One region of the Virgibacillus sp. GM2-2 genome, then DNA from elsewhere that is predicted to be linked to it. Evidence: riboswitches for the same ligand, from Rfam matches in the RefSeq annotation. Region 1 holds a riboswitch; each other region holds the start of a gene.
What was found. Region 1 has a riboswitch for cyclic di-GMP ahead of ACY9Z2_RS07590 (anti-repressor SinI family protein). Riboswitches for the same ligand answer to the same signal wherever they lie in the genome.

Region 1 (7,463 bases):
CGTTTCTTCCGCAGTTGGTAGTTGCTTGTTGTTTGCTAACAAAGCATGGGCTTCAGCAAGACTATCCTTTTGTGCAGATTCTGTATGAAACCATTGGTAGGAACCGATACTTAAGAAAACTATGCCAATCAATAGAAGAGTAATTGCTACTTTTTTCATTATCTCACCTCGAAATGTGATGCACTTATTATACATCGCATTGTTCGTTATAAAAAATATAAAAAGCTAAGTAAAATGAAGTAAATGCGTAAAAACAGAAGTAAATTGTTCGTTATAACGTTTATTTAAGTAAATACAAAGGTTTTGGAACTTGGCATATTGAATTATAATCAAATTAACGTTCTTAATAACAAACACACTGAACCTTAAAACGAACATATGCTTACCTTCAATATTAAGTATGTTCTTATTTACAATATATGAATACATTGCAAGGAAAATTTGATTTGTAAAGAGGTGAACTTTTGTGCGCAGTAAGCGGGTTAGAAAATTTCGATCAAAGTACTATTTGATTATTAATGCTGTAAAAGTAGCGTTCATTTGGTATATGATCATTCTTTCAGCAGTCTTTTTTACGTCAGATACACGGGCTTATTTTAATGATGTTGTGATGGTTCAAGGAAAAATTACTGTTGGTGAATGGGATGATGAACAACCACCAGAAGATACATGGGATAAGAGTTCTTTGGAATTTGCAGAAAGTAAAGACAGACAGGTTGAAACATGTGGACCAACTCAAGAAATCAAAGTTGAGTTAAAAAATGTTGGTGATAGGGATATGGAAGGTCCTAGTACGTATGAAGTTTGGTATTCCGAGGATGGAAATCCTAAGGAGGAAAAGGGAGGAATAAAATTAGATCTTCCTGAAGGTCAGGGAGTTATTGAGGCTCTAGATAGTGGGGATTCTACCATACTTTCTTATGAAACATCAAAGCTTGGGAATTATAAATTTAAAGCATATCAACGTCCAGGGCATCCAGGGCCAGATAATGGTAATAATGAAAATAAAGACGTAAATCCTTGGAGTGAAACAATTGAAGTAGTGAAGAAGGGAGATTGTACGAATCAGGAGAATACCTCTGAAACTGTGAAAGATAATAGTACCGAAAAATCTGGAAATGAGAACGAGAAAAAGAGCAAAGAGAATTCCTCAAAAAATAATGAAGGAACCAAAGAAGAACAGGAAACTTTAACTGAACCACCTTTAGAAGAAGAGCCACAACCTGAACAAACAGAAGAAACTTCAGAAACAAATCAGGAACCAAAAGAGACTGAACAAGTACCACCAGAAACAAAACAACCAAACGAATCGAAACCAAAAGAAGAGCAGAAAAAGATAGAAACAAAAGCAGTTAAAGAGGAAGTCCCTGACTCTGAAGTAAATGAGGGTGATACAGATGAATCATAAACGTCGTTGGTATACACTTATATTCTCTTTCATTTTGGTTACGACGATATTTTTTATACCAATTGCATCGGTATCTGCTACAAGTGGAGAGGTAGCTATCGACGGAATGCCAAACGATATACTTTTTAATGTGGAAAACTTGAAACCTGGAGACTGGGTAACGAAGACATATTCGGTCACTAATAATGGAGAAACAAGTGCTGAATATGGTATGAGCAGTGCGTTCTTAAGCGGTTCTGAAAAATTTTATAATCAACTGTTGTTGAAAGTTGAATTAGACGATCAGGTGTTATACGAAGGAAAACTACGTGAATTCACAGAACTGGAAATGCGGACAATCGAAGCAAGCGAAGTGGATGAACTAGATTTTAGAGTAGATATTCCTGAAAGTTTAGGTAATGAATATCAGGCATTGAAGGCTGAATTTCAATTACGTCTTTACACAACAGGCGCTGCAACTGCTGCAAGTGGAGGGTTTGGTAACACTTTGCCGGATACAGCAAGTTCAATGTTTACGTATCTATTAATTGGAATTGTGCTAATTACAATAAGTGGTATCACGCTATTGAGTTATCGAAGGAAACGGTTGGAATAGCGCTCAAAGGACATATTTTTCATAAATTCTAATTATTCTTTACAAAACTAGTAGCAATATGACAAAACAAGACACCCTATAATTGGGAAGCATATAGTACAATAGTAGTAGTAAAAATTGTTTCCTCAGAAAAGGGCAAACTTATTGAAAAGTAAGGGCGCAAAATCACAGGTCTACGGCGTTAATGCTACGGCGGCTGGGTTACCTGGAACACTAAATGGGGGCTAACAATGATAAAAATAGTGAAGCAGACAGGTCTTGATAGCGAATGGGTTAAGTTGTTACAGGAGGCAAAAAAGATTGGAATAACAACAGAGGAGGTTAGGTCGTTTTTAAGCGAGTCAAAAAAAGATGAAACTATTAATCATTAAAGTTGTGCTTTATATAGAACCACACACTTTTTTGTGATATACTTTCACTAAAGGTAGGTGTGTGTCTCTTGATCGGTGAAAAAATAAAACAACTGCGCCAAGATAAAAATATGTCTATATCTGAACTTGCGGAAAAAGCTGGAGTGGCTAAGTCATATCTAAGCTCAATAGAACGGAATCTCCAGTCGAACCCATCGATCCAGTTTATTGAAAAAGTCGGTGCTGTATTAGGTGTCACTGTTAACGATATACTACGTGATGATCAAACTACTAATATAGATGAACAATTGGATGACGAGTGGTTAAAAATTGTGCAAGAAGCAATGGAATCAGGGGTATCAAAGGAACAGTTTAAAGAATATCTTGAATTCAATAAATGGAGAAAAAAACAAGAATAACTGAATTTTTGTCTTGACCGTAGAGCTGAATTGGCATACGGTTTTTTCATGCACAAAATTAGTAAGGTGAGGGAATTTTTCATGAAAAAGTATACATACTGGTTACTTCCAATTGCATGGATGGGTGTCATTTTTTATTCTTCTGCGACACCATATCAAGAACAGGATATCAAACCATTTTTATCGGAATATCTTAATTTTTCGTTTCTGACTCCTTTTGTTGACAACATTGTATTTACCTATCATCAATCCGAAGTAAGTGTCGCGGCTTTAGGCATTGAGGGATTCGTAGAGTTTTTTGTGAGAAAAGGTGCGCATGTCACGGTCTATTTTATTCTCATGTGCTTATTTTATGTTGCCTGTAAAAAAACGCTACGAATTTCATTTAAAGCAAGTCTAGGCGCTTCGTATATCTTAACAAGTTTTTATGCGATATCAGATGAAATCCATCAAGGTTTTACGCAAAATCGGACTCCTTACATTGGTGATGTTGGACTTGATATGTTTGGTGCATTCCTTGCATGGCTTCTTATCTTCGGATGGGTTACGTATCGACATAAGAATAAAGGTTGGACAAGATATCGTCCAATTTCATAATTATCCACCGACACATATCGGTGGATAAGCCTTGCATCATCTACGCATCTGCAGCTTGAATTTATATTTATCTGCTCGGTAAGCAGATTTTACATATTCTAGCGGAGTGCCATTTTCATCATCAAGATAACTTGTACGTTGCATTAACAAAATAGGATCGCCTTCATTTACATGAAGGTGTTCTATTTCAAATGCATTTGCTAATGCTGACTCGATTAGTTGATCACCATAACCAATTGAGAGATTTAGTTTTGATTCGATATAATCATAGAACGATTCTTCAATATTTTTTGCTGTCAATCCCCCAACGATTTGTTGCGGTGTATATATGGTTTCCACTGCGACAGGGGATTCGTTGGCATATCTGATACGTTTAATCTCGTAAACTTTTTCACCAATTTTCAATTGTAAGATATTAGCAATTCGTTCACTTGCTTCTAGTAGTTGAAAACTAATTAATTGATTGGACGGTGTTAATCCTCTTTCTCGCATATCCTCGCTAAAGCCTGTTAACCCTTGCAAATCCTGTTCGAACTTTTTTTCAGAAACAAATGTGCCACGCCCTTTTTGACGATAAAGCAATCCTTCAGAAGCAAGGTTGGTAATAGCTTGTCTAACCGTCATACGACTAATATTATACCGTTCTGCATACTCCCGTTCTGATGGTAACAACTCACCCGGCTTTAATTCTTCTGTTTGAATAAGTAATCGTATTTTCTCTTCAAGTTGATAATAGATTGGTAAAGGCGAATTTTTGTTAATCATGTGTATCTCCTTCCGAACCTGTAAATTATATTGATTTTAACAAACATGCTTAGGGTTGTATACACATACCTTAATGTATAGACAACTATATGTTTGTGTGCTAACGTAACAGAATAGAAAGGATTGACTGGTGATGAATAAAGCTGAACTATTAATCATTCATAATGCGACCCTATACATGGAAACAACGATAATTGAACAAGGTTGTTTGGTAGTGAAAAATTCAAAAATCCGTGCAATCTATCAAAAGGATGAAACTCCAGAAGTTTTCCCACAAAATGCAGTAGTCATTGATGGAAAGGGAAAAAACTTGCTTCCAGGCTTTATCGATGGACATATTCACGGAGCTAACGGTGCTGATGTGATGGATGCGACAGAGGTTGCTCTCGATACGATTGCTGAAGTTTTACCTAAAGAGGGGACGACTAGCTTTTTAGCCACAACGATTACCCAACCAAAAGAATCAATTGAGGCTGTACTTGAGAATGTCTCTAACTATACAAATAAACCGGGTTTTGCTGAAGTGGTAGGAATCCATTTAGAAGGACCGTTTATCGAAGAAAGTAAAGCAGGTGCACAACCAGTTCACCATATTTTACGACCAAATTGTAATCTTTTTCAGGAATGGCAAAAGTTATCAAACAATAAAATTAAGACCATTACAATGGCGCCTGAGCACGATTTAGATGGTGCTTTTATAAAAGCAGCAAAACAGGCAGAAGTAAATGTTTCAGCCGGTCACACCGATTGCAATTTTGCTACGATGAAACAGGCAATTGAGTATGGTGTAGATCAAGTTACACATTTATGCAATGCCATGTCCGGAATCCATCATCGTGACATTGGGGTTGTAGGGTCGGTATTCCAATTAAAGGAATTACGTGCTGAATTAATTGCAGATGGAATCCATGTTTCAATGGAGATGCTTCAACTTATTTATGATAATGTAGGCAGTGAACGATTGATTCTTATAACGGATGCAATGCGTGCAAAGTGCTTACAAGCTGGTAACTACGAGCTAGGTGGGCAAGAAGTTACTGTGTCAGAGGACCGGGCATTATTAAACAATGGAACATTAGCTGGAAGCATCTTAAAAATGGTCGATGGTGTCAAAAACATGCTTCAACTGACAGGAGTAACGCTAACGGATGTGATTACGATGGCTTCTATTAATCCAGCAAAACAGATTGGAATTTTCGATAGAAAAGGAAGTATTGCAGTTGGAAAGGACGCCGATCTGTTATTAATAGACGATTCATTAAACATTTCTTATACCATTTGCCGTGGAACTATTGCGTACAAGGAGGTTTCAGCCTAGTGAAAATAATCAGGGTCAACGATTACGTGAAAATGAGTGAAATGGCTTGTAATATCCTAATAACAAAAATGAATCAGTTGAAAAATCCTGTACTAGGCTTAGCAACTGGCTCGACCCCTGAAGGACTATATAAAAAATTGATCCATGCATATAATCTTGGAAATCTATCATTTAAACAAACAACAACATTTAATCTCGACGAATATATCGGATTACCAAAAACAGATCCAAATAGCTATCATTTTTATATGCACGAGCATTTTTTTCAACATATTGATATTGAAAGTAAAAATGTACATGTTCCGAATGGGAATACAAGTAATATAAAAAAAGAGTGTACCGATTATGAAACGCTTATCCGTGAAAATGGTCATATTGATGTACAAATTTTAGGGCTTGGTACAAATGGACATATTGGATTTAATGAGCCAGGCACATCCTTTAGCAGTAGAACGCATATCGTAAAACTAGCTGAATCAACACGTAGGGCAAATGCTAGATTTTTTTCCAGTATCGATGAAGTACCACAAGAAGCAATCACGATGGGCATTGATACAATTATGAAAAGCAAGGAAATTATTGTTCTTGTATCAGGAGAAAGAAAAGCGGATGCAATGCATTCTTTCATCAACGAAGAAATACAGGAAAGTTTTCCTGCATCTATACTACAGAGGCATCCCCACGTAACCGTTGTTGCTGATGAAATGGCATTAACGAAAATAAAGGTATAAATGCGATGTATTTCATCTGTCATAGTTAGGCTAGAGACTACTCAGTAGCGGACACAGACGCCTTTATTTTTACTTTTCACCCCTATTTTTGGAGTTAAGAGGACTCAGGATTCGTTATTTAGCTAAAAACTGGATAAATCGGGCTTATTTTACTAAATACCGCATCCTGTGTCCGCTTACAGGCGCAATTGGCTCAATTTTGCTCGAATAAGGTACCTGACGTCCGTTCATTTCAATTTGTCGACTCGTAACCTTACCTTCATTACTCAGGAACAAATTTTATAAAGAGAGTCATTACCTCTTCTACTGGTTTTTAGTGTACATCTATCTCAACGTATTTATAGTCATTTTCCTCTAATTTCGCCTGATCGCTTGTTAAATCAATGACCCAAGTCTTGAATTCTTCTACTCTTTCTGTTTTTACATACATATGAAAAATTACTTGGTCAAGGTAATCGATTTTGGCTAAAACGTGGTCAGAGGTACGAAATGCGTTTTCTAATTTTCCAATTAGACCATAATCGACTGTGATTAAAAAACCTTGCATTAACTGCCTCTCCACAACACCAGTTTCCTTAATTACTTCAGAAGCAGTTCCACCATAAGCACGAATTAATCCACCCGCGCCTAGTTTTATTCCTCCAAAATAACGAGTAACCACTATAACCGTATCTTTTAGTTGTTGTTTTTTTATTACCTCTAGAATGGGGACTCCGGCTGTACCATTTGGTTCGCCGTCATCATTTGCTTTTTGTATTTGGTCATGTTCGCCAATCATATACGCAGAACAATTATGATTTGCGTCATTATGTTTACTTTTTATTTCCTCAATAAATGCTTGAGCTTTCTCTTCCGTTTCCACCCGTTTCACATATCCAATAAATCGGGACTTTTGAATGACAATTTGACTTGTTCCTTCTTGTTTAATGGTATAATAATTAGAAAGCATAACGTAATTTAACCTCCTTGGTTAACATTATTATAAAGCGGGTATAGACGGAAATAAAGAATTGGAAGTTAAAACCTATACCTTTTTACTAGAAAAAAGAATAATATACCATTAAGTGTGATAAAAGACCCTATTAAAAAAGTAATGAATCTCGAATGTATATACACATAGGTTGGTGAAAAAAATGGTAATAAAACAATCTGAAAAAGCTTTGGATGGAATTATTGATGAGATGATTGAAGTTGTTGAAAACAGCAAGGACGAGATTTTTAATATCAGTGAAGAATCTCGTAAAGAATATGAATTACTAACGCAAGAATTACTAGAAACG
Region 2 (7,463 bases), on a different contig from region 1:
CCATAGATGGAGGTTCTGTAATTCGAAAAAGTGTTGCACTATTCGCTGCAACAACTAATAGTAAGAAAATTAACCACATTCCCCAGAACAATGCCTCCATCTGTGTTGTTGCTGTAGGAATAACTGGCCATGCAAAATATAAAAAAAAGCAAGCTAATAATAAACGTAATACTGCGTAATGTCGCATAAAACTCCCTCCTTGTCCTATGGTTTACCATATGATTCAACGACTCAATTCAGAACTTGGTAAAAAGTAGTTTTTTCCAACTAGGATAAAGAACAAAAAAAGAGTGAATAGTAAGGAATAGTCTATGTTTAGAGAGGAAGCTTGCACAATGAAAGGTAACGAACAACAGAGCAATGAAGTCCACGATAAAAGATGGGCAATTGTTTCGATGGCATCAATTCCATTAATTATGACCTTAGGAAACTCGATGCTAATTCCCGTTTTACCTATTATGGAGACGGAATTAGGTATTTCAAAGCTACAATCCAGTTACATTATTAGTGTTTATTCAATCGTAGCTATATTTCTTATACCAATAGCTGGATTTCTCTCTGATCGATTCGGAAGGAAAGTCGTGATCATTCCTTCTTTAGCCATTGCGGGGATAGGAGCTTTGTTAGCAGGGTTTGCGTCCTGGAAATTAGATGAACCATTTTTAATGATTATTGTTGGAAGAATTCTTCAAGGTATCGGCGCCTCCGGAACAGCACCAATCGTTTTACCGTTAGTAGGTGATATTTTTCAAAAGGATAAAGATGTTAGCTCTACGCTTGGTATTATAGAAACGTCTAATACTTTTGGAAAAGTATTAAGTCCAATACTAGGTGCGGTACTAGCGGGAATGATTTGGTTCTTACCATTCTTCTCTATACCGATATTTTGCATTATTTCTATTTTACTTATCCTATTTTTGGTCAAAAAACCAAAGGATGATAAAAAGGGACCAAAATTTAAAGAATTTATGAAAAATACAAAAGAGGTGTTCCATAAACATAAACGATGGCTACTATCTATTTTTGTTATTGGCGCTATATTAATGTTTATTTTATTTGGCATTTTATTTTACCTCTCTAGCATTTTAGAAGAGGTATACGATTTTAAAGGTATAAAAAAGGGATTATTTCTTGCTATTCCCCTAGCCGCACTTTGCTTAGCATCGTACATTACCGGTAAGAAAATAAAAGACAATTTAATTATGATGAAATGGATTACTTTTATTGGAATTGTTGTGGCTGGATGTGCTGTAGTTGCAGTCCGATTTTCAGAGCAGTTTATTTACTTAATCGTTGTTTTTCTTATTTGTGGTGTTGGAATCGGCGCAGTTCTTCCTTGTATGGACGCTTTAATAACGGAAAGTATAAAGAAGAGTGTTAGAGGAACGATTACAGCGGTCTATAGCTCCGCACGATTTGTCGGTGTTGCAGCTGGACCACCAGTAATTGCCATATTAATGAAACAGAATTTAACCTGGTTAGTAAGTCTGCTTTCCATATTAGCACTTATCGCTGCTTTTTTAGCCTTTAAAACCATAAAGCCAGAAGCAGATGGTGAGAAATAATTAAATCCTCCCACTTATGGGAGGATTTAATTATTATTTGCGTGAAAAGCTGTAAATGTAACCAGTAATGTAACACCATTTTCTGCTTCGTTTACGGTTAAACCTTCTACATTAAGTAATCGGTTCGTTTGATTAAACGCTGTCAAAAATTTGTTTGCCATCGCCAAGCTAGGGGCGGTTGCTTCTAACGTATAGGTTTGACCATTAATTCCCTTTGGTATCTCTTTACTCCGTTCACTCGACTCACCCTCAACGGTCTCGAGTAGATTAACTGTCACTCCAGACGTATTTGCGATTTTTTCGATAAGTAATAAAATAGATGCCGGCTCTTCGCTTAATGGAATTTGTTCGGTTACAGAATTACTTTTTGTCTCCTGATCATTACTCGATTGGTTGTTGATTTTTTCTACCTGATCCTGAAACAGTGCAACGTTATCCTTCATTGAAGCTAGCTCCGCTTGCATCGGTTTGATCAGTATCGTATAGGAAATAAAGTAAATAAGAGCACTCGTTACAATTAGCCCAAGTATGCCGTATAACTTTGTTTTAGTTAATGGTTTATTCATTGTTCCCAAGCTCCTTCATCAAAATTTCCTGATTAACAGTGATAGTTATGATGGCCTGGTACGTTGATTCATTCAATGAAATAGAGGTTAATTCTGCTCCCTGAATATAAGATTGTTGAAACAACGCTTTTACATATGCAGCAACATCCGTTAACGTCTTGAATTGCGCTTCCATAACGATATCATTCGTTTCCGTTACCTCATACGAGACAAACTGTTCTACATTAGGGAGTAACTCCTGTATATTACGATAGAGTTTTACATTAGGGACAGTCATTGATTTAATTATGTTAACGTCCGAAATCAATTGTTTCTTCAGCTGCTCATCAACTAGCTTTTCCTGATTTTCCTTAAGTGTATTTTCCAATTGTTCCAACTTGGATGATTGTTGTTCAATCTTAGTATCGTAATGATGTTGTTGAAACAAAATGATGCCTACAACAATTAACAGTAAGATGAAAAAAGCTGTCCCAAGCTTTATAAAGGGGGCGTATTTATTCGGTTGTTTCTCTAGCAGATTGATTTCTGTATTCATTACTATTCCCCTTTACGCCTCTTGTTTTAGAGCAAGGCCAAGTACATCAATAAATCGGATATCCGTTTCTTGGTTTTCATTTAACTCATCAATTAAAACAACAGGGATCGATACACGAGATTCCATTTCATTTTTGACCAGATCTAAAAAAGGAAAATCACCAGATATCAATAACTTAGTGATACTTGAAGCTCCATTCGTTATGTTGAACTGGTAAAAATCGATTATTCGATTAATCTCAATGATTTGCTCGTTAATTAGCTCGATAGCAAGCTGTTCATCAATCTTTTCTTTGGTAGTTTCCAAACTTCTATATCGTGTAAATATGGCTTTATGTTTATTAAAAGCTGTCAAAATCAACGAATCAACATTCCAATGAATCAGTAACACATCATCATTTTTATTTTTTTCATGAAGATAATAATAACGGTAAATGGATAACGACGTAAGATCAGCCGCCTCAACCTTTAACCCCGCATCATGAAAAACGGAAACAAATTCGTTAAGTTTCTCTTTTGGATAAGCAAATAATAAAACGGTTTGTTCTTCTTTATTGGTGTCTAGTATTTCTATATCGATTGCTGGATTACCAAACGGAAGGTGAAAGCTATTTCCTATTTGCGTTTTTATATACCCTTTTACCTCTTCTCCTGAAAGTGCTACAGGCACATTCAACTCACGAATGACAACTGTATCATCTGGAACACAAAAAAAAAGTTTTTTTCGCTTCCATTTTTGTTTATGTACAAGTTGATTAATGATTTCAAGTAAAGCTGCTCTATTCATAATTTTTCCGTCTTTTACTGTACCTAGTGGTAATTCTACTTCGCCTTGTTCAACAAGACCATCTAATGATGCGTTTTTATGGTACGAGTAACGCAAAACACGATTAGTGATTACAATGTTTACTCTACCATTTACTCCGATTGCCATCTGCTCTACACCTACTTACAGTAAAAATTTTGTATACCAATCAATAATAGCAGGGCCATAAAAGTAGGAAATGATGCTCGCAACCACAATGTATGGTCCAAAAGGTATTGGCTGTTTCCGATCGACCACCATACATAATAGCAACACAGTACCTACGATAGCCCCGATGATTGTTGAAAGGAAAAATACCAATAAAATTCCTTTTAAACCTAACACGATCCCTAGAACACCGAACAACTTCATGTCTCCTGCGCCCATACCACCTTTACTTATGATGATGATTAATGCAGTAATTCCAAGTCCTGCAACTGCTCCTGTTAGCGAAGTAAACCATGGATCAAGCGGTTGTACTATGCGCAAAACGATAAATATCGGTAAAAAGAAAAGAAGTATCTTGTTCGGTATTAACATATATTTTATATCGGCTACAAAGATAATCATTAGCATGGAAATGAGCATGAATGCGGTGACTAATTCGAGCTCAGTTCCAATTCTAAGATAGGATAGAGTAAATAATAAACCAGTAGCCAACTCACCGATAGGATAAATAATGGAAATTGGTGATTTACAATGCCGACATTTTCCTCCCTGTAAGACATATGACAATACAGGAATCAGTTCGTACCATGCAAGCGAATTCTTACACCTTGGACAGCATGAACGTTCATTGGCAAAAGGTTGTTTTAATGGTAACCGTAACCCAACTACATTAAAAAAAGATCCAAAGATTAATCCAAGGATAAAAAATATGATTGATAGTGCAATTTCCATTGTGTTTCCCCTTAACTATGTATAATGGAAGAAAACGCCTTGCAACAAATGATGCAAGGCGTTGAAAATATAATTGAAATTTATTCTTCTTCCTCTTCAGGTTCTTCTGGGTTAGAAGTATCCGTACCACCGAATACCCATTCATTTCCTACTTTGGCTACAGTGTCACTTTCTGAAAAACCTTCTGGTACATTTTCTAAATATCCATCATCTACAAGGTCTTTAATAGAATATTCATCTTTACCTTTATCACCAGCTGCTACATTTGCTAATCTAGCGGCATTTTCAATTAGCTCTTGACTAGCAGTATCAGCTTTTGTCTCTGCATCATCGATAATTCCACCTATCGTCGGAACCGCAATTGCCACAACAATTGCCAAAATCGCAATAACCGCTAAAAGTTCAACTAATGTAAAACCTTTCTCTCTCTTTAACATTTTCTTTAATCGTTCGACCATGTTGACCCCACCTTTTTATAGATCGATTATTCCATAGACCCAGTTGGTCGGTTGCACTACTGACTCCAGATTATCTCAGTGCCCATTCTATCGATAATCTATCATTGTCTCCTACTTTCGTCTTATAGTCTATTATAGTTTACAATCTGACAAATATCTACCAGTTTTACTGAAAATTTTCAAAAAGTGAAAACATTGGTATGACTACTGCCATGATAATACTTCCGACCATTACTGTTAATACAATTATCATTAATGGCTCTATTAAAACTTTAATTCTATTAGACAGTTGTTCTACTTCTTCCTCGTAGAACTCAGCGGCTTTCATTAACATATGGTCTAATGTCCCTGTCTTTTCACCGATTTGAATCATCTGTACGACCAATGCTGGAAAAGCCCAGTGATTCTTCATTGGATTCGTTAATGATTCACCAACTTCTAATGACTGCCTTGATTTCGCTAACGCGGACTGTATAACGCGATTTGCTACTACTCGTTCGGTTATTTCGACAGATCGAATAATTGGGACAGAGCTATTAAATAAGGTGCTAAGTGTCTGCAACATTCGAACCAATACACCTTTATGGACTAATACACCTACAAACGGAAACCTCATTTTAATTACATCCATCCGATAGATGAAACTGTCAAACTGCATAAAATATTTATACAATAAGGCTCCCATGGCAATAAGGAGAAAAAGGATCCACCAATAAGTTCCAACTAGTTGACTTAATGTAATGATAAATTGTGTGTAAGGTGGAATATCTTCCCCAAAAGACTGGAACATACTAACAAACCTTGGAACGATAAAAATGAGTAAAAATGCACTTAAGAATATAGTAATGATTCCAACTACACTTGGGTAAAGCAATGCAGAAACTACCTTTTGTTTATTCCGATATTCTTTTTCATAGTAATCTGCCATTTCGTTTAAAATTTCGTCTAGCTTACCACTAACCTCACCTGCATGAATCATATTCACTAATAGAGAAGGAAAGACTTTTGGGTGTCGCTCAGCTGCCACTGAAAGGGATTGACCATTCTCTAACTGCTTGTCTATATCGGATAACGCTTGACGTAAGGCATAATTATCGGTTTGTTTTACCATCGTTTTTGTAGCATCTGAAATAGAAATCCCTGCACGGATTAGCGTTGAATATTGTCGTAAAAATACTACAAAATCCTTATTTTTTACTTTTTTATTTAATATAATGTCTTTATTCCATGGTTTTGTTTCAGAAATATCAAAAATAATATACCCTTCGCGTTCAAGCGATTTAATCGCTTCTTCTCTTGTGTCTGCCTCCACTTTACCGCTAATTTTCTGCCCTGATATTCTTTTACCAGAATATTGAAAGTTCATCTTTTACAAATTCCTTTCTTGTATAAAAGGAGCAATTGTATCATACGAAACTCGGTCTTCTTGTAATAACCGCCTAAGATCCATTTCAAGTGTATGCATTCCATATTCTTTTGACGTTTGCAATACATTCTGAACCTGATGTAACTTCTCATTTCGAATCAAGTTTTTTACTGCAGAATTGTTTACTAACACTTCTGTCGCTACAACGCGGTCTGTCTGATCCTTCGTAATCAACAACCGCTGCGAAATAACTGCTCTTAAGATAGACGATAACTGTATCTGAATCTGAGCTTGTTGGTTTGATGGAAAGACATCAATAATTCGTTCAATAGTTGAAACAGCATCCGTCGTATGAAGTGTTCCGAGCACTAAGTGGCCAGTTTCTGCAGCTGTAATTGCTGTCGAGATTGTTTCTAAATCACGCATTTCCCCGACTAAAATGACATCTGGATCTTGACGTAAGCTTGAGCGCAGTCCATTCGCAAAACTATTGGTATCAAATCCTAACTCCCTTTGGTCAATGACACATTTGTCATGATTATGCATGTATTCAATTGGATCTTCCAGTGTAATAATGTGTTTTCGCATGGTTCGATTCATATAATCAATCATTGCAGCAAGGGTTGTGCTTTTTCCACTTCCAGTTGGGCCGGTTACTAGAATCAAACCTTGTGGATGTTCAACTAACTGTTTTACAACCTGTGGTAAATATAATTCCTCAATTGATGGAACTGTTCTCGGAACTAACCGAATCGCTAATGAAAGCTGTCCACGCTGGTAAAAAGTATTGATACGAAAACGGGAAACACCATTAATTCCATATGTAAAATCCAAATCTCGATTTTCGTCTAGCTGTTTCCAATGTTTTTCAGATATAACTTCTTTTACAATTTGATACGTATCCTCGGGTCTTAATACGTCAAATTCCTGTATTTCTAAATTTCCATTAATCCGGAAAATTGGTGGTTTTCCGATCGTAAGATGAACATCCGAAGCCTTTTTATTGTATGCTACCGTTAACCAATGATCAAAGTGTTGACGCATATAATCCCCCCTAGATGTTAATAGATACCTGCAGGATCTCTTCCATAGTGGTTAACCCTTTTTTAATTTTGGCTAGTCCATCTTGTAACAATACAGCATTGTTTTGTTCCTTTAAATATGCTCGAACCTGTGACAGCGACTGATTATTCAATAGCATATTTTTAATTGTCTCATTAATCACGACTACTTCTTGAACCGCTATCCTTCCACGATAACCTTGTTGAT
Region 3 (7,463 bases), on a different contig from region 1:
TATTTTGTTTTGAAAGAGGAGGGGTAGAGAATGAGGTCATTAGATGTCATTTTATAAGTGGTGTAAAAACCAATTACCATCGGTTCTTTCTAGGTAATTGGTTTTTTAATTGGTAAACCTAAACATAATCAGGTATTGTTTTCAAAATATCTTCTTCCAAGTATTCTAATCCCTCTAGCCATAATTCTACTAACCGAATTCCATCTACTAGCTCAATATTTAATCCTTTTGCATATTGTCTTGCAGGTTCAGTAAATGAACATGTTGTAATGACATAACCACCAACTGCATTTTGTTTGACCATATTGGAGTGTAGTATCGCAATAGGTCCAAAATCCATGTCCTTCATCAAACATTTTACTTGCCCTAAGTACAATCCATCTTCAACTATGTGCTCAAAATCGACACCGTGATCCCCGACCGGTGGCGACACCCAAGTTGTTCCTCCTCGTGCTACTTTAAATACCTCTGCGACAAAATGTTCAAACGTAAAGGGGTCCTGTTTGACAAACAAATCATTCTCGATAATTTTCGGATTATACTCTTCTTTTTCTTTACGAAATTGTAAATATAAGCCCATTGCTAATGTTTGTTTCAATTCCTTACTTCTATGAATGTGTTTTTTTAGTAATTTCGTCTTCAGGTTTTCTCTATTTCTAGTGATTCTAAAATGAATGTAAGATCCAATCAGGTAAACTGCTATAAAGATTTCTACTAGTAACATATTAAGTCCACTCCTTTTTTAACCGGTATAGGCAAAAATACTATAAAATATACCGTATATGAGGTGTAATAGGTTATGAATTCCGGCTTTGTGATAATATTAATAATAGATTGTTAGGACGAAAGGAATGAGAACATGGAACAGAACAATATCGTTAAAGTCAGACGAGGGAATCACACGGAAAGTTGTCATCATGTACATATCGCTGTTGTCAATTCAAGAGGCGATTTGCTTCATCATGTCGGAAATCCAAACGGAAAAATATATGCACGTTCTTCTACAAAGCAGATGCAGGTTATACCATTAGTAGAAACTGGTGCGGCTGATTATTATCATTTCAGTGACACTGATCTAGCGCTTTGTACTGGTTCACATAGTGGTGAAATCATCCATACTGACAGAGTTTTAGCTATTTTAAAGCGAGTTGGACTTGATGAATCTGCTCTGAGATGTGGGGTCCATCCACCTTTTTCAAAGAATACATATGAAGACCTTCTACATCGTCAACAAGAGGTAACACCTGTTTTTAACAATTGCTCTGGTAAACATATTGCGATGGTGGCGGCAGCAAAATTTATGAAGGAATCAATTGAGGATTATTATGCTATCGAACATTCTGTGCAACAACGGATTACGAAGACAATTGCTGAAGTGTGCGATTATCCGAAAGCAGATATTGATATTGGGGTTGATGGTTGCGGGGTTCCTGTTCATCGATTACCGCTTGAACGCTACGCATACGGTTTTGCTAGAATGGCAGATCCCGAAACATTAGGTGCTGAACGTGGAAAGACTGTTCAACGGATAACAAATGCAATGACGTTATTTCCAGAAATGGTAGGTGGAACCGATCGCTTCTGTACCGATTTTATGAAAGCTGGCAATGGAAGATTTTTTGGAAAAGCTGGTGCAGAGGGTGTCTACTGCATTGGTGATACGGAAACAGGCATTGGAATTGCTGTAAAGGTAGCGGATGGCAACGATCGAGCAGCAGCCCCAGCAGCGATTGAAGCGATGGTGCAGCTCGGATTACTAAATGATGAGCAACTGGAGCATCTGAATAAATACCATCATCCAAAGCTACGTAATGCGCGAAATGAAATAATAGGCGAGCTAGTTCCAAGTTTTCGATTGGTGTAACGTTACGTTGGAAAAAAATAAAATTTAGGAACCTGGCAATTTAGCCAAGGTTCCGTTACCTTCCTTTATACCCTTTCCGAAATATCTCCTGTACGTTATGGACCGTTACATATGCATTAGCGTCGATTTCTTCAATGATTTTTCGGAGTGGAACGATCTCATATTTATTGATGACGAGGTATAGGACCTCTTTATTTGCTTTCGTATATCCCCCACGTCCCTCCAGAATCGTTAAGCCACGCAACATTTTGTTCGTAATTTGTTCCAATACTTCGTCCGGGTGCTTGGAAATAATCATTACGGCGGTTCGTTCATTTGCTCCTTCAACAACGATATCGATGACTTTGGCCCCTACATACACGGAAATCAACGTATACATCGCTTTTTCCTGTCCGATGATAAAAGCTGACCCCGCAATAACGATAATATCGATTACAAGCATTCCTTTTCCAATACTCCATCCTAGAAGTAAATTTGATAATCGTGCTAGAATTGCTGAACCGCCAGAGGTACCTCCTGCACGGAAAATAAGACCAAGTCCCAGACCTACAGTTAAGCCTGCGAAAAGTGCGGCTAGTAATGTATCCTCACTTACTTCCTGTCCGATATCAACAGTAAGATGCAGGAATAGGGATGAGAAAATAATAGAAACAATTGTATACCAAATTACTCGTTTATCGAAAAATTTGTATCCGACAGCTAACAATGCAGTGTTGAAGACGAAATTAACAATTCCTGGAGACCATTCAAATAAATAATAGGTAACAATGGTTATCCCGATGACCCCACCTTCCGAAAGGCGATTGGGTATGACAAAGTAGTTGATTGCAATCGCAAAAATGAGTGATCCAATTATGATTAACAGGATATCTTTTATTGTTTTATTCATAGGGTACCTCCTTCACAGAAATGAATTAACTATAAGTAGTTTATCATGAAAAATCGTCGAGATTCTAATACACAATCTAACGATCAACTAATAATTAAAAAATATTGCAAAAATTTGTTGAAGTTTGTCAACTCTAATCCGATAGTACTAGTAAGGGGGATTAGATATGAAGAAACTACGATTAATTAAGTACAAACTGCCATTATTTATGATGATTTTATTAATCATCCCATTACTACTAGTAGGATATTTTTCGTACCAACAAACAGCAATACTAGAAAAAGCGGTGCTTCAAAAAGAAGATATTGAAGCAATGTCTTCCAAATCGAAAGAAATATTTTCATCTTATGAAAATGGGCTAACGGAAATTACAAAGTCAGCCGAGATGAAACACGATACATACACGTTTGAAGTAGAAGAGACAAAAGAATATGTGAACATGCCAACTGTTAACGATCCTGAGAAAACTACTTTTTATGAATCATACTTGAAAGAAATCTCAAAGGAATACGATGAATACTTACTTAATTTGTATATGGCAACAGACAAGGGTGCCTTTTACTTAAATAACATTCCACCAGAGGAAGTAGATTTAACCAAATATGATCCTAGGACAACGGAATGGTACACAAAAGCAATGGAAGGTAAGGGCGAAGTAATCTGGACACAGCCATATATTGATACTGGTACTGGAAAATCAACGATTACATTAGCGAAAACCATTACAAATGAGGGTGGACAAGTAATTGGTGTAGTTGGAATGGACTTTGAAATGTCAAAGCTTGCGACACTAATACGTAATGATATTTTACAAACTACCTTAATTACCGCGGCGCTCTCTATCCTAATTGGACTTGCAATTGTATTTTTCTTTGTACGAGGTTTTGTCCGAAATATAAGAGAAATCCGCCATGGAATGAAAAAAATAGAAGAAGGCGATCTTACTGGAGAACCAATTGTCATTAAAAGTGGTGATGAGTTAAGTGAACTTGCGCATTCTGTCAATGCGATGAAAGAAAACTTATACGCAATTGTTAATCGGGTTGCGCATGCATCAAAACGTGTTACCGGACAAAGTGTTGAACTTATTCAATCATCCAATGAAGTAAAGGATGGAAGTATGCAAATCGCTTCGACGATGCAAGAGGTATCATCAGGAGCAGAGACGCAGGCGAATAGCGCGACAAATTTAGCCGAACTAATGGAGCAGTTTAATAGTAAAGTAGAACAGGCTTACGCAAATGGTCACGATGCTGCGGCTTCCACAGATAGTGTTCTGGCAATGACTGCAGAAGGTAATGAACTGATGAAAAAATCAGTTACACAAATGCAGGACATTGACCAAATTGTTAGCGCAGCATTAGAAAAGGTTAGAGGTCTAGATTCTCAATCAAAAGAGATTTCTACACTCGTTTCTGTTATTAAAGATGTGGCAGATCAAACAAATCTACTAGCCCTAAACGCTGCAATTGAGGCTGCCCGTGCTGGAGAGCATGGTAAAGGATTTGCGGTAGTGGCGGATGAAGTTCGAAAGCTTGCAGAACAAGTAAGTGATTCTGTCGAGGAAATTACAACGATTGTTAGTAGAATACAATCGGAATCGAATGGCGTTGCGCTGTCGTTGGAAGATGGATATAAAGTGGTTGACGAAGGTTCAAAACAAATCAATGTAACCGGTGAAACGTTTGAAAAAATTAATCAATCCGTAACCGAAGTGGTGGATAAAATACAGACGATCTCCGGTAACCTAAAGGATATCTCAGAAAATAGCGTGCAAATGAGTAAATCTATTGAAGACATTGCCGCTGTGTCTGAGGAAACTGCAGCAGGTGTTGAAGAAGCGGCTGCATCCGCTGAACAATCTAGTAGCTCAATGGAAGAAGTTTCTACTAGCGCAGACGAATTAGCAAAATTAGCAGAACAATTAAATGAGCAGGTTATCCGGTTTAAGCTGTAAGCGAGAGAAAACCCTTGGAATCATTCTTATATGATTCCAAGGGTTTTTTTTATGTGGAGAAGCTGGTTTGGAACTTTCGTTTACTTTTTTTATCTGTGCAGTTGAATTTCAGGTTGATTCACAGGCCGGGTATTCGCTTTGTACATGTGAAACTCAGATTTTCTTTGTTTTGCAACGCTTTCTATTGAAAGGAAAGAGGTAAGCGGACCCGACCCCAGATACCTTATTTGGTCAATAGTTGCCTAAGGGGGTCTGTTCGCGGACACAGGATTCCTTATACGGTTGTAAAGTAGTGTTTTCATCGTGGTTTTATCTAAATAAGGTACTCTGTGTCCGCCTAACCCAATAAACATGCCCAAAAAGTAAAAATAAGGTATCGTGAGTCCGCTACTGAGCAGACTTCGCTCAAGTGAATCTAGGGAGGGTGATTATATCTCGATTTACACTGTCAAAACAATTAATTGGCTAAAATTACCTAACCTCCTAATAAATAAAGCTTAATATTTTGTCTGATCTTGTCGATAAAAGTAGTAGAATTCGTCAAACAAGAAAATATCTAGTATGTCTGAAATCTAAAAAATTATCTACATGATAAAGGCAAACCATTCGAAAGGGTGGGACGCAAAGCTCTAGGGTCTAACGTTTGGGAGTATAAACCTAAATTATGGTCGCCTGGCTACCAATAGTACGATTCTTCATTGTAATTGTTACGTAAAGTCTATTGGCAAATCTATTATTTTTAATAGAGTGGCCAATTTTTTTAATGTACGACATACGGACAAAGGGGTGTAATAACTATGACAATTACAATGGAAGAAAGAAATAGGTCTGTTAAAGAATTATTGAATGGGACGTATGCATCGATTAAAACAGTAGTGCCGATTAATCACGAGATTGCTAAACCGAAATTATTGGATCAACTTTTATACATTCAGTTTGGGGTTTTAATTGGAATTATTGGGGATGTCAAAGGGAAGCTAGTTTTATCAGGCGAAACGACTACTTTCGGTTCAATTGGCCAATCGATGTTTGGTATGCCAATTGGTGAGGAGATGCTTTCTTCTTTTAGTGGTGAGTTAGGTAATATGATAGCAGGTTCATTATCGACAAGCATTGTAAAAGAGGGCATTAATACGGACATTACGTCCCCTACCATTATTGAAGGTAACACCAAATTGTCAGGATTTAAACAAGCAATTCATGTAAATGTGGCGTTTGAACAGACTGGCGACCTTGAAATTTATTTATTGTTGGATTGATTAAAATCATAGCAAAATACTATCTAGAGAATGGAGTACTACATCAATGAAAGATTTATTCAAGTTTAAAAGTATTAGAACAAAAATATTGCTTGGCTTTTCCATTATTATTTTACTAGCAGTTATTCTAGGGGCTTATAATTATATTACATTAAAAAATATACAAAACGACACTGAGGAAATAGTCGATGAGCAGTTACCGCTACTTATATTAGATGAAAAACTCGCGTATAACATGGTCAATCGAACTTCATTACTTCGTGGATTTCTTTTATACGATGACCATGGATATCGAATGTTATTTGAATCTGGGATTGAAGAGAGCATTAAACTAGAAGAGCAGCTTCTTAAATTGAGTGATTCGAAAAAAGTAAGAGAACTTATCGATAAAAAGATAGCGTGGGGAAAGGCTACAGACAAAGTGTTTGCGGCATATGATAGTGGAAACAAAAAAGAAGCAATGAATATACTGTCAACGGAAGTAAAGGCTCTTGAAGACGAAATAATTAAAGGATTTAGGGAGTTAGCTGAAAATAGGGAAGCACAAATTAACGAAGCTGGAAAAGATATTTTGGTAAAAGGGGAAACAAATTCTCTAATTGCTCTAATCGTTTCGGCTCTAGTAATTCTAATTGGTATTGTCATTGCGATTTTAACGTCAAACATGATCACCAAGCCTTTGGTAAACGTAATGAGACGAATGAAGTCAATAGCTAAGGGTGACTTAACAAATAGCGATTTAAAGTCAAATTCAAAGGATGAAATTGGACAACTCGTGGTTGCTACAAATGAAATGACAGGGAATATGCGGGAGTTGCTTACCAAAATCAACAACGTATCCGATTCGGTTACTGGGCAGGGTGAGGAGTTGACACAGTCTGCTAACGAAGTGAAGGAAGGTTCTATGCAAATAGCCACAACCATGCAGGAGTTGGCAACCGGTTCTGAAACACAGGCGAGTAGTGCGAGCGATCTAGCATCCACGATGTTATCATTCACTTCTAAAGTAGAAGAAGCAAATAGTAAAGGTCAACGGATTCAATTGTCATCAGACGAAGTTTTAGGTATGACAACGAAAGGTAGTCAATTGATGGAATCATCAACAAAACAGATGGCGATGATCGATAAAATTGTGCAGGATGCGGTTCAAAAAGTACAAGGATTAGATCAACAATCACAAGAAATCTCGAAGCTTGTATCCGTTATTAAGGATATTGCTGAACAAACAAATTTACTTGCCTTAAATGCAGCAATAGAAGCTGCACGAGCGGGTGAACATGGTAAGGGATTCGCAGTTGTTGCTGATGAAGTTAGAAAGCTTGCAGAACAGGTATCATTATCTGTGACGGATATTACTGGTATAGTTGATACGATACAAAAAGAATCAAGTAACGTGACGGAATCGTTACAGAGCGGTTATGCGGAGGTTGAGATTGGTACGAATCAAATTAAAACTACTGGTCAAACGTTCAACGGTATTAATTCGGCAGTTGT
Region 4 (7,463 bases), on a different contig from region 1:
TTTGCTTTTCTTTCTCTTCCTCTTCTTCCTTTTCTTCCACCGGTACTTCATTCGGTTTCATGACAGGGCTTTCGTTATGTTCAAGAACACCATTACCACCTGTGAATTCACCCTGAAAAACCTTTGCAAGCTCTTCAAATTTCTCTGCATCGATACTACTCATCGCAAACAAGACAATAAATAATGCAAGTAACAGGGTTAATAAATCTGCGTATGGGATAAGCCATGTTTCATCAATGTGATTCTCTTTATGCTGTTTCTTTTTGCGCATCTTCTACCTCCTGATTTATCTTTGATAGTTCCTTAGGAGATAAATAGGATCCTAGTTTGTCTTTAATAATTTGTGGCGATTCCCCATTCGCAATCGATAAAATACCTTCAACCATCACATACTTTACTTGCGCTTCGTTCTTAGACTTTTCCTTTAACTTGTTCGCAAACGGATGCCATAACACATATCCAGAAAAAATCCCCATTAGCGTAGCAACGAACGCTGCAGATATAGCATGCCCAAGCGCTTCTGTATCTTCCATGTTACCAAGAGCGGCAATTAATCCGATTACTGCCCCTAGCACCCCGAGTGTTGGAGCGTATGTACCAGCTTGGGAGAAAATTTGTGCACCTTTTTGATGCCTTTCTTCCATAGCATCTATTTTTTCAAGCATGACATCACGAATAAAATCCGGCTGCTGTCCGTCCACTACCATTTGCATTCCAGAATATAAAAATGTATCATTTGTTTCCTCAAGCTTACTTTCCAGCGATAGAACACCTTCTCTACGGCTAATCTCAGACCATTCCGTAAACATCTGAATAACCTCTTTGATATCTTTACTCTTTTCTTCCTTAATGATGATTCTAAAAAGTGTTGGAACCTTTTTTAGTGTACTCATTGGAAATGCAATACAAACCGATGCTGCAGTTCCGACAAAAATAATTAAAATCGCCGCAGGATTTAAAAGCGCAATAGGGCTAACTCCCTTAAGTACCATTCCTACACCAATTGCAATAATAGCTAAAATTACACCAATAAATGATGCTTTATCCATATCATAACCCCCGATTTACGTTCTACTATCTATACTGTATATATCGGGTTCATTTCGGGAATTTTGAAATACTATCGCGAAAATAATATACCAGCAATATACTTTACACAGGCACAATCAAAATGAAATAATATACTATAAAATCCGACTAATTTTGTAGGAATAATTCTAGGAGGTTCACGAATGAAACTATCTGATCTAAATACAATAGATGAAAGAATTACCGCACTTGAAGAAAAAGTAGCACCCTTTAAAGATAGAGCCCAAAAACATGACGAGGAAAGTTCTTTTCCTTTTGATAATTTTAAAGAGTTAAAAGAGATTGGATATCCCGCTTTAACTATTCCAAAAGAATATGGCGGACTCGAAATTTCCCTGTATGAAATGCTACGCCACCAGGAAACAATTGCAAAAGCTGACGGATCTACGGCATTAGCCATTGGCTGGCATATGGGAATTACAAAATTTTTAGGCGAAAACAAGATTTGGGATAAGGAAAAATATCAAGCATTTGCGAAGGATGTTTTACAAACAGGAGCACTTCTAAATAATGCGGCTACAGAACCAGCTACTGGTAGCCCGACTAGAGGTGGACGCCCAGAAACTGTTGCGAAAAAAACCTCCTCTGGCTGGATAATAAACGGTAGAAAAACATTTACGACACTGGCACCAGTTTTAAGCTACTTCGTTGTCAGTGCATCCATTGAAGGCACTGATCAGGTAGGAAATTTTTTAATCAAACGCGAAAGAAATGGCGTAACAATTGATGAAACGTGGGATTCAATCGCAATGCGTGGCACAGGAAGCCATGATCTTGTGCTAAAGGACGTTCAGGTTGACTTGAGCGATCTTGTTCAATATATAACACCTGGCAATAAACCTGCTGCCGGTTGGCTTCTGCATATTCCAGCATGTTATTTAGGAATAGCACAAGCTGCTCAGGAATATGCTGTAAATTTTGCCACCAATTATTCACCGAACAGCATTGAAGGCACTATTTCTGATCTACCAAATGTTAAACAGAAAATCGGGGAAATGGAGTTACTTGTTATGGAAAGTCGACACTTTCTCTATTCCGTTGCAAAAAAGTGGGATGAAAGTAGCGCGGAAGAAAGACAATCGATGAAGCCAGAACTTGGAGCAGTAAAATTATCCGTTGTTAATCATGCAGTAGAAATTGTTGATTTAGCTATGCGAATTGCAGGCGCACGCAGCTTATCTAATCAAAATCCGCTTCAACGCTATTATCGTGATGTGCGAGCAGGACTTCACAATCCACCGATGGACGACATGACCATCATACAGCTAGCGAATACGTCAATTGAAAGAAATAATTGATCCAATAAAGTGAGACTTCATTTAATGGGGTTTTGTTTCTTTTTCTCCCCTACTGAATGGTAGTTGAACAGAATCGTACTTTTACGAGCAGTTAAGACAGAATAAAAGGTGGTTGATCTCGTTAATCAGAGACCAACCACCTTAATTGTTGAACTAGCAAGCTATGTTAATCGTCTTCTCCATCTTCGTTCTCACCTTGATCATCGTTGTCTTCGTTTTCATCCTCTTCTTGTTCATCGTCTTCATCTTCTTGATCTTTTTCTCTTTCTTCTCGTTCTTTAGCTTGCTCTCTCTGTTCTTCGGCCTTTTCCTTTGCTTCTTCTCTTCTTTCTTCAGCTTCTTCTCGAGCTTCTTCTTCACGCTCTTTTTGCTTTTCTCGTGCTTCCTCTTCACGTTCTTTCGCTTCTTCTCGAGCTTCCTTTTCACGCTCTTTCGCTTCTTCTTTTAATTCTTTTGCCTCTTCTTTTGCTTCTTCTCTTAATTCCTTAGCTTCTTCATTTCTTTCCTCTGCCTCTTCATTAGCATCTTCTTCGTCTTCACTCACTTGGTCATCATCTATCTCAGCAGTTTCATCATCCGAATCGTTTTCTTCTGCCTCGTCATTGTCGTCATCTTTATTTTCTAATGATTTTTGTTGATTCTCTAAAGCTCGTAAAATACCTTTTCTTGCTTCTTCCGGAAAATCAGCACGCTCCAGTAATGCAGTTAGCTTTAGAATACTAGTTTTCACATCACTTACCTCGTCTTCCACTTCAGAAAGGTCGTCACCAGCCTCTTCAGCTTCTATCAAGTTTTTTTCCAGTTCTTCTACAAGCTCTTCAAAATCTTCTACTAACCTTTCAGCAGTTTCTTGATCACCATTTTGCATTGCTTGCTCAATTTCTTCTAAGCGATTTTCAGCAAATTCATCCTGTAATAAAACTTTATCGCTAATGTCATCCGTAAGTTTATATTCCGTTTCTTCCATTAAACGAATGGTTTCATACAGCTCTGAATCAGGACTTACAACAGTACTCCCGTCTTCAGCATAAACTTGTCCACCCACAACTAATCCTATTCCAAGTGTAATACCAGTAATACGTTTCAACATCATGCCCACTCCCTTTTTCATTTAGTTTTGATATTAGTTAAAAAATCATGAATAGCCTGTTTCGTATTTTCATATCCTTGATGCGGTGTCATAAAAGTATAGATGTAGGTAAAATTCTGATGCTTATCTAAAAAAATATCAGTGCGAATACTATTTTCTAACGTTGATTTATAGGAAAGTTGTTTTTCCTTATTTTCAATAATTTCAACTTCACCAGCACCGAGAAGGAACTCGTCCTTCAATTCGTTAAAGCTTTTATACGTAGGAATAGTAGTAATTATTGCATTTACTGTTTCGTTCTTAAACGAAACAATCAACTTATCCTTTTCCACCTGCTCTTTAGTTAACTGCCAACCTGGTGTTTGTTGAACAACTACAGGGAATTGATCATTCTCATAAATTGATGCTTGTTTTTCCAATTGTTTTGGTGATTCGGACGCGTTCGCTTCTTTTTTCTTAACGGCCTCAACGTCACCACAAGCGCTTAAAAATAATAACGTTACTGCTAACACACATATGTAAAACAATCGACTCTTCATCGTACCCACCTCTTCTCACCATAGTAGAAAACCCGGCATTTACCTCGTCCTTAATAGGTATGCCGAAGCTTGTTATAACAAGGGCTGCCATAATTTGTTATAAAAAAACACACCCGTTTACATGGATGTGTGCTACGTCCAGTAACCGGTAGCTGGCAAGCTTAGTTTTCACCTTAGCCCCTATAGCTTTGCGTCCCTAATTTTCATCAGGTTTGCCCTTATCAATTTACTAATCTATTTAATTATGTAAAGTATATACGAACAAGCAACAAAGTTCAACAAATTTTTCAGACTTTTGGAATAAGAAAAGCACAAGCGCCTTGAAAGACACGACAAGCATAAGCAGAACGCTGCAGTGTGTTGTTTTTTACCACACGGAAGTGGACTGCTTATGTCTCGAGTGTCTAGGCGATGGAGCTGGACAGGTTTTATATATTCTTATCTTATAAAAAAACCAGGTATCGCTTCAACTATATCGATACCTGGTTTTTGTTTCACTGACTAGGAAAGTATACGTTCTTATGGATTTCAGTATAAGGGCAACTAAGGTTTTCGCCATTTGGCGATAAGCCAAGTTTTCTAATTATTTTTTTGAAGTTAAACTCGCAGCAATTTGTGCACCAACTTTTGCGTTGTGGTAAACGAGCGCAAGGTTAGCATCTAAGCTTTTGCCTTCTGTTAACTCTTTTATTTTCCCTAGAAGGAAAGGCGTGCTATCCTTACCAGTAATATTTTTTTCCTTCGCTTCTTCAATCGCATCCTTGATTATTCCATTAATGTACGCCTCATCCATTGCATCCTCTTCCGGAATTGGATTTGCGATTACTACCCCACCATCTAATCCTAAATCCCATTTTGCTTTTAACGTTTCCGCAATTTCATCTACAGAGTCTGTTGAAAAATTCACGCTGAATTCACTTTTTCGTGTGTAAAAAGCAGGCAAATATTCTGTATCATAACCAATTACTGGTACACCTTTTGTTTCAAGGTATTCCATTGTTAGACCAAGATCAAGAATTGATTTTGCCCCTGCACAAACAACTGCAACGTTTGTTTGTGCAAGCTCTTCAAGATCAGCTGAGATATCCATTGTCGTTTCCGCGCCACGGTGTACTCCACCTATTCCACCTGTAACAAATAGTTCGATTTCCGCAAGCTCTGCACAAATCATGGTAGCAGCAACCGTTGTCGCCCCAAGTTTTTTAGTCGCTATAATGTATGGTAAATCGCGACGTGATACCTTTGCCACATCATCACTTTTTCCAAACATCTCTAATTCGTCTTCCGTTAAACCAACTTTAATTTTACCGTCCATTAGCGCAATAGTCGCTGGGACCGCACCATTATCACGTACAATTTGTTCCACTTTTCTCGCCATCTCAACGTTTTGTGGATATGGCATTCCGTGAGAAATAATAGTTGATTCTAATGCCACTATTGGCTTCCCAGCGTCTTTAGCTTGTTTTACTTCTTCTGATAATACTACATACTTTTTCATATTAACTCCTCCAAATCGAGTTCAAATTGATGTTTTGATAAATTTTGTCTTACCGTATAAGTCGACAGAAGCGTCTGATGTGCATTAATTATTCCAGACTGAATTACTGTTTCAAATGAGCGTTTCTTCAACCAGGCATATAACACACCTGCGCAAAATGAATCTCCAGCACCGGTAACATCGACAATATCTGGAGTGGGTATTGCAGAAAAGTGCTGAACTGGCTGATCGTTTCCGCCAGCCATCACACCTTCAGCGCCTTTTGTAATAATGACATTTTCTACACCTAAGTCTACCCACTTACCAACAGCTGTTTCCCAATCAGAAGGATTCTCCAATCGACAATCCATATATGTTTCTGTTTCATCTATATTGGAAATGAGCCAAGTAACACCACGCAAATTATTCGGTAATCGTTTCATTTTAGGTGATGAAACCGGAATAATAGCAATTGGGATTTGGTGCTTTGAAGCAAAGGAACAAAGAAATTCAACTGTTTCACTTGGACAGTTCAAATCCACAATCAAGCACCTCGCCCGTTGTAGCAGTGCGCTATTCTTTGTTAAAAGTTCGGGTGTAATAGAATCGTATATATCCATGTCAGCAAGAGCAAGCGCTAAATTGCCGTCAGCGTTTAACACAGCGGTATACGAACCAGTAGAAGCATTTTCAATCTGCGCCACATAATCTAGGTTCATAAATGGAGACGACAGGCCCTCAATTTGTTTCCAATCAGAATCGTTTCCACTAACAGAAAGTAAAATCACTTCTTCACCCATACGACCAAGATTTTCAGCGATATTCCTCGCAACGCCACCAACAGATTGGGAAGACCTGACAGGATTTGATGTTTCCGAGACAATTTCTTCTTTCGCATACAATTTACGATCGACATTGGCTCCGCCAATACAAATAATCGGTCTCGTTTCATTTAAAACGTATGCCTTCCCATAGATGTAATTCTTCTTAACCAATCCAGAAATTAGGTTCGCAACAGAAGAACGGGACAATCCAACTTTTTCAGAAAGCTCATTCTGCGAAATAAATGCATTTTCTTTAATCAATCGCAAAATCAACTCTTCGTTTTCATTAAGATCTCGTTTCATACTTCACCACCTAACTTAAACATTTGTTTATTTTATTAACTTTTGTTTATATGTTATACAACTAGTATAAGCAAAATTATTTATTTGTCAAGAATATGCCTTTATTTCCAGCAATAATATACTTTTATATCCACATATTATCGGGTATAGTTTATGTGATAGTTTTACTTTTAAAAGGGGGATTCGTAATGACGTTACGTCAAAAAATTGCCATACCTGTGTTCATGTGGATCCTTTCATTTATGGCTCTTTATCATTTGACCAATGAGATGATTCCTAATCCGTTTTTTCTATTATTTTTAGTTCCGGTCGTTGTATTTTTCACTATTAAGGATAGAGTCTGCTTTCTTGTATTTATATTAGTTACACTAGTCACAGCCCTTTCGGCTTTAATACTAGCTTTTATTGATAATTGGACAACACCCTCCCAACTTAAATGGATTGGCATACATAGCTTAATTATCCTGAATATCTGGTCAATCTATGTGATATCAAAGTGGTCCTATACTACGGCAAGGAAAAATGAAGTTTTATCGAAGCGCGTTGAGGAGTTAGAGGAACACATAATTGACACTACAATTCTTACAAATCGTGAGTTTGAAAAACAAAAAAATATTATTAGTACTGCAATGAAAAGAAAAAAAGAAGGTGGATACATAGTAAAAATCGGACTACAAAACCTTCCAAAAAACGTGCGTAAAATAAGTTTTATCAAAATTGCTGATTGCACAGTCCAAACTATTCGTGCCTATTATGATATCGTTGGAAAACTGGATGACGTAACCATAACCATATTGTTGCAGGACATTGAAAGGAGTGGGTTGGAAAAAGTAGAGAATCGAT

Region 2: linked by a shared signal. The riboswitch ahead of ACY9Z2_RS11300 (competence type IV pilus major pilin ComGC) and the one ahead of ACY9Z2_RS07590 (anti-repressor SinI family protein) in region 1 are both predicted to bind cyclic di-GMP.
Region 3: linked by a shared signal. The riboswitch ahead of ACY9Z2_RS00445 (chemotaxis protein CheX) and the one ahead of ACY9Z2_RS07590 (anti-repressor SinI family protein) in region 1 are both predicted to bind cyclic di-GMP.
Region 4: linked by a shared signal. The riboswitch ahead of ACY9Z2_RS00275 (hypothetical protein) and the one ahead of ACY9Z2_RS07590 (anti-repressor SinI family protein) in region 1 are both predicted to bind cyclic di-GMP.

What each region holds. Positions count from the first base shown of each region.
Region 1 is NZ_JBUZWC010000004.1:224,497-231,959, reverse strand. It holds gene ACY9Z2_RS07605 (class D sortase, LPxTATN-specific) at 1-159, opposite strand, end outside; gene tapA (amyloid fiber anchoring/assembly protein TapA) at 467-1,408, shown strand; gene ACY9Z2_RS07595 (LPxTATN C-terminal sorting signal domain) at 1,398-2,003, shown strand; cyclic di-GMP riboswitch class I at 2,128-2,212, shown strand; gene ACY9Z2_RS07590 (anti-repressor SinI family protein) at 2,234-2,374, shown strand; gene ACY9Z2_RS07585 (helix-turn-helix domain-containing protein) at 2,443-2,772, shown strand; gene ACY9Z2_RS07580 (VanZ family protein) at 2,854-3,369, shown strand; gene ACY9Z2_RS07575 (GntR family transcriptional regulator) at 3,406-4,134, opposite strand; gene nagA (N-acetylglucosamine-6-phosphate deacetylase) at 4,268-5,452, shown strand; gene nagB (glucosamine-6-phosphate deaminase) at 5,452-6,183, shown strand; gene ACY9Z2_RS07560 (YigZ family protein) at 6,497-7,132, opposite strand; gene ACY9Z2_RS07555 (sensor histidine kinase) at 7,317-7,463, shown strand, end outside.
Region 2 is NZ_JBUZWC010000008.1:70,728-78,190, reverse strand. It holds gene ACY9Z2_RS11330 (hypothetical protein) at 1-187, opposite strand, end outside; gene ACY9Z2_RS11325 (MFS transporter) at 336-1,565, shown strand; gene ACY9Z2_RS11320 (hypothetical protein) at 1,592-2,131, opposite strand; gene ACY9Z2_RS11315 (hypothetical protein) at 2,124-2,666, opposite strand; gene pilM (type IV pilus biogenesis protein PilM) at 2,679-3,599, opposite strand; gene ACY9Z2_RS11305 (prepilin peptidase) at 3,615-4,370, opposite strand; gene ACY9Z2_RS11300 (competence type IV pilus major pilin ComGC) at 4,451-4,828, opposite strand; cyclic di-GMP riboswitch class II at 4,866-4,949, opposite strand; gene ACY9Z2_RS11295 (type II secretion system F family protein) at 4,995-6,194, opposite strand; gene ACY9Z2_RS11290 (type IV pilus twitching motility protein PilT) at 6,198-7,238, opposite strand; gene ACY9Z2_RS11285 (GspE/PulE family protein) at 7,249-7,463, opposite strand, start outside.
Region 3 is NZ_JBUZWC010000001.1:99,786-107,248, reverse strand. It holds gene ACY9Z2_RS00470 (CdaR family transcriptional regulator) at 1-27, shown strand, start outside; gene ACY9Z2_RS00465 (restriction endonuclease) at 119-724, opposite strand; gene ACY9Z2_RS00460 (asparaginase) at 860-1,864, shown strand; gene ACY9Z2_RS00455 (YitT family protein) at 1,920-2,753, opposite strand; gene ACY9Z2_RS00450 (methyl-accepting chemotaxis protein) at 2,920-4,710, shown strand; cyclic di-GMP riboswitch class I at 5,297-5,394, shown strand; gene ACY9Z2_RS00445 (chemotaxis protein CheX) at 5,508-5,969, shown strand; gene ACY9Z2_RS00440 (methyl-accepting chemotaxis protein) at 6,016-7,463, shown strand, end outside.
Region 4 is NZ_JBUZWC010000001.1:59,791-67,253, forward strand. It holds gene motB (flagellar motor protein MotB) at 1-271, opposite strand, end outside; gene motA (flagellar motor stator protein MotA) at 249-1,049, opposite strand; gene ACY9Z2_RS00265 (acyl-CoA dehydrogenase family protein) at 1,233-2,387, shown strand; gene ACY9Z2_RS00270 (DUF5667 domain-containing protein) at 2,554-3,477, opposite strand; gene ACY9Z2_RS00275 (hypothetical protein) at 3,495-4,016, opposite strand; cyclic di-GMP riboswitch class I at 4,161-4,243, opposite strand; gene ACY9Z2_RS00280 (pseudouridine-5'-phosphate glycosidase) at 4,600-5,514, opposite strand; gene ACY9Z2_RS00285 (PfkB family carbohydrate kinase) at 5,511-6,620, opposite strand; gene ACY9Z2_RS00290 (hypothetical protein) at 6,809-7,463, shown strand, end outside.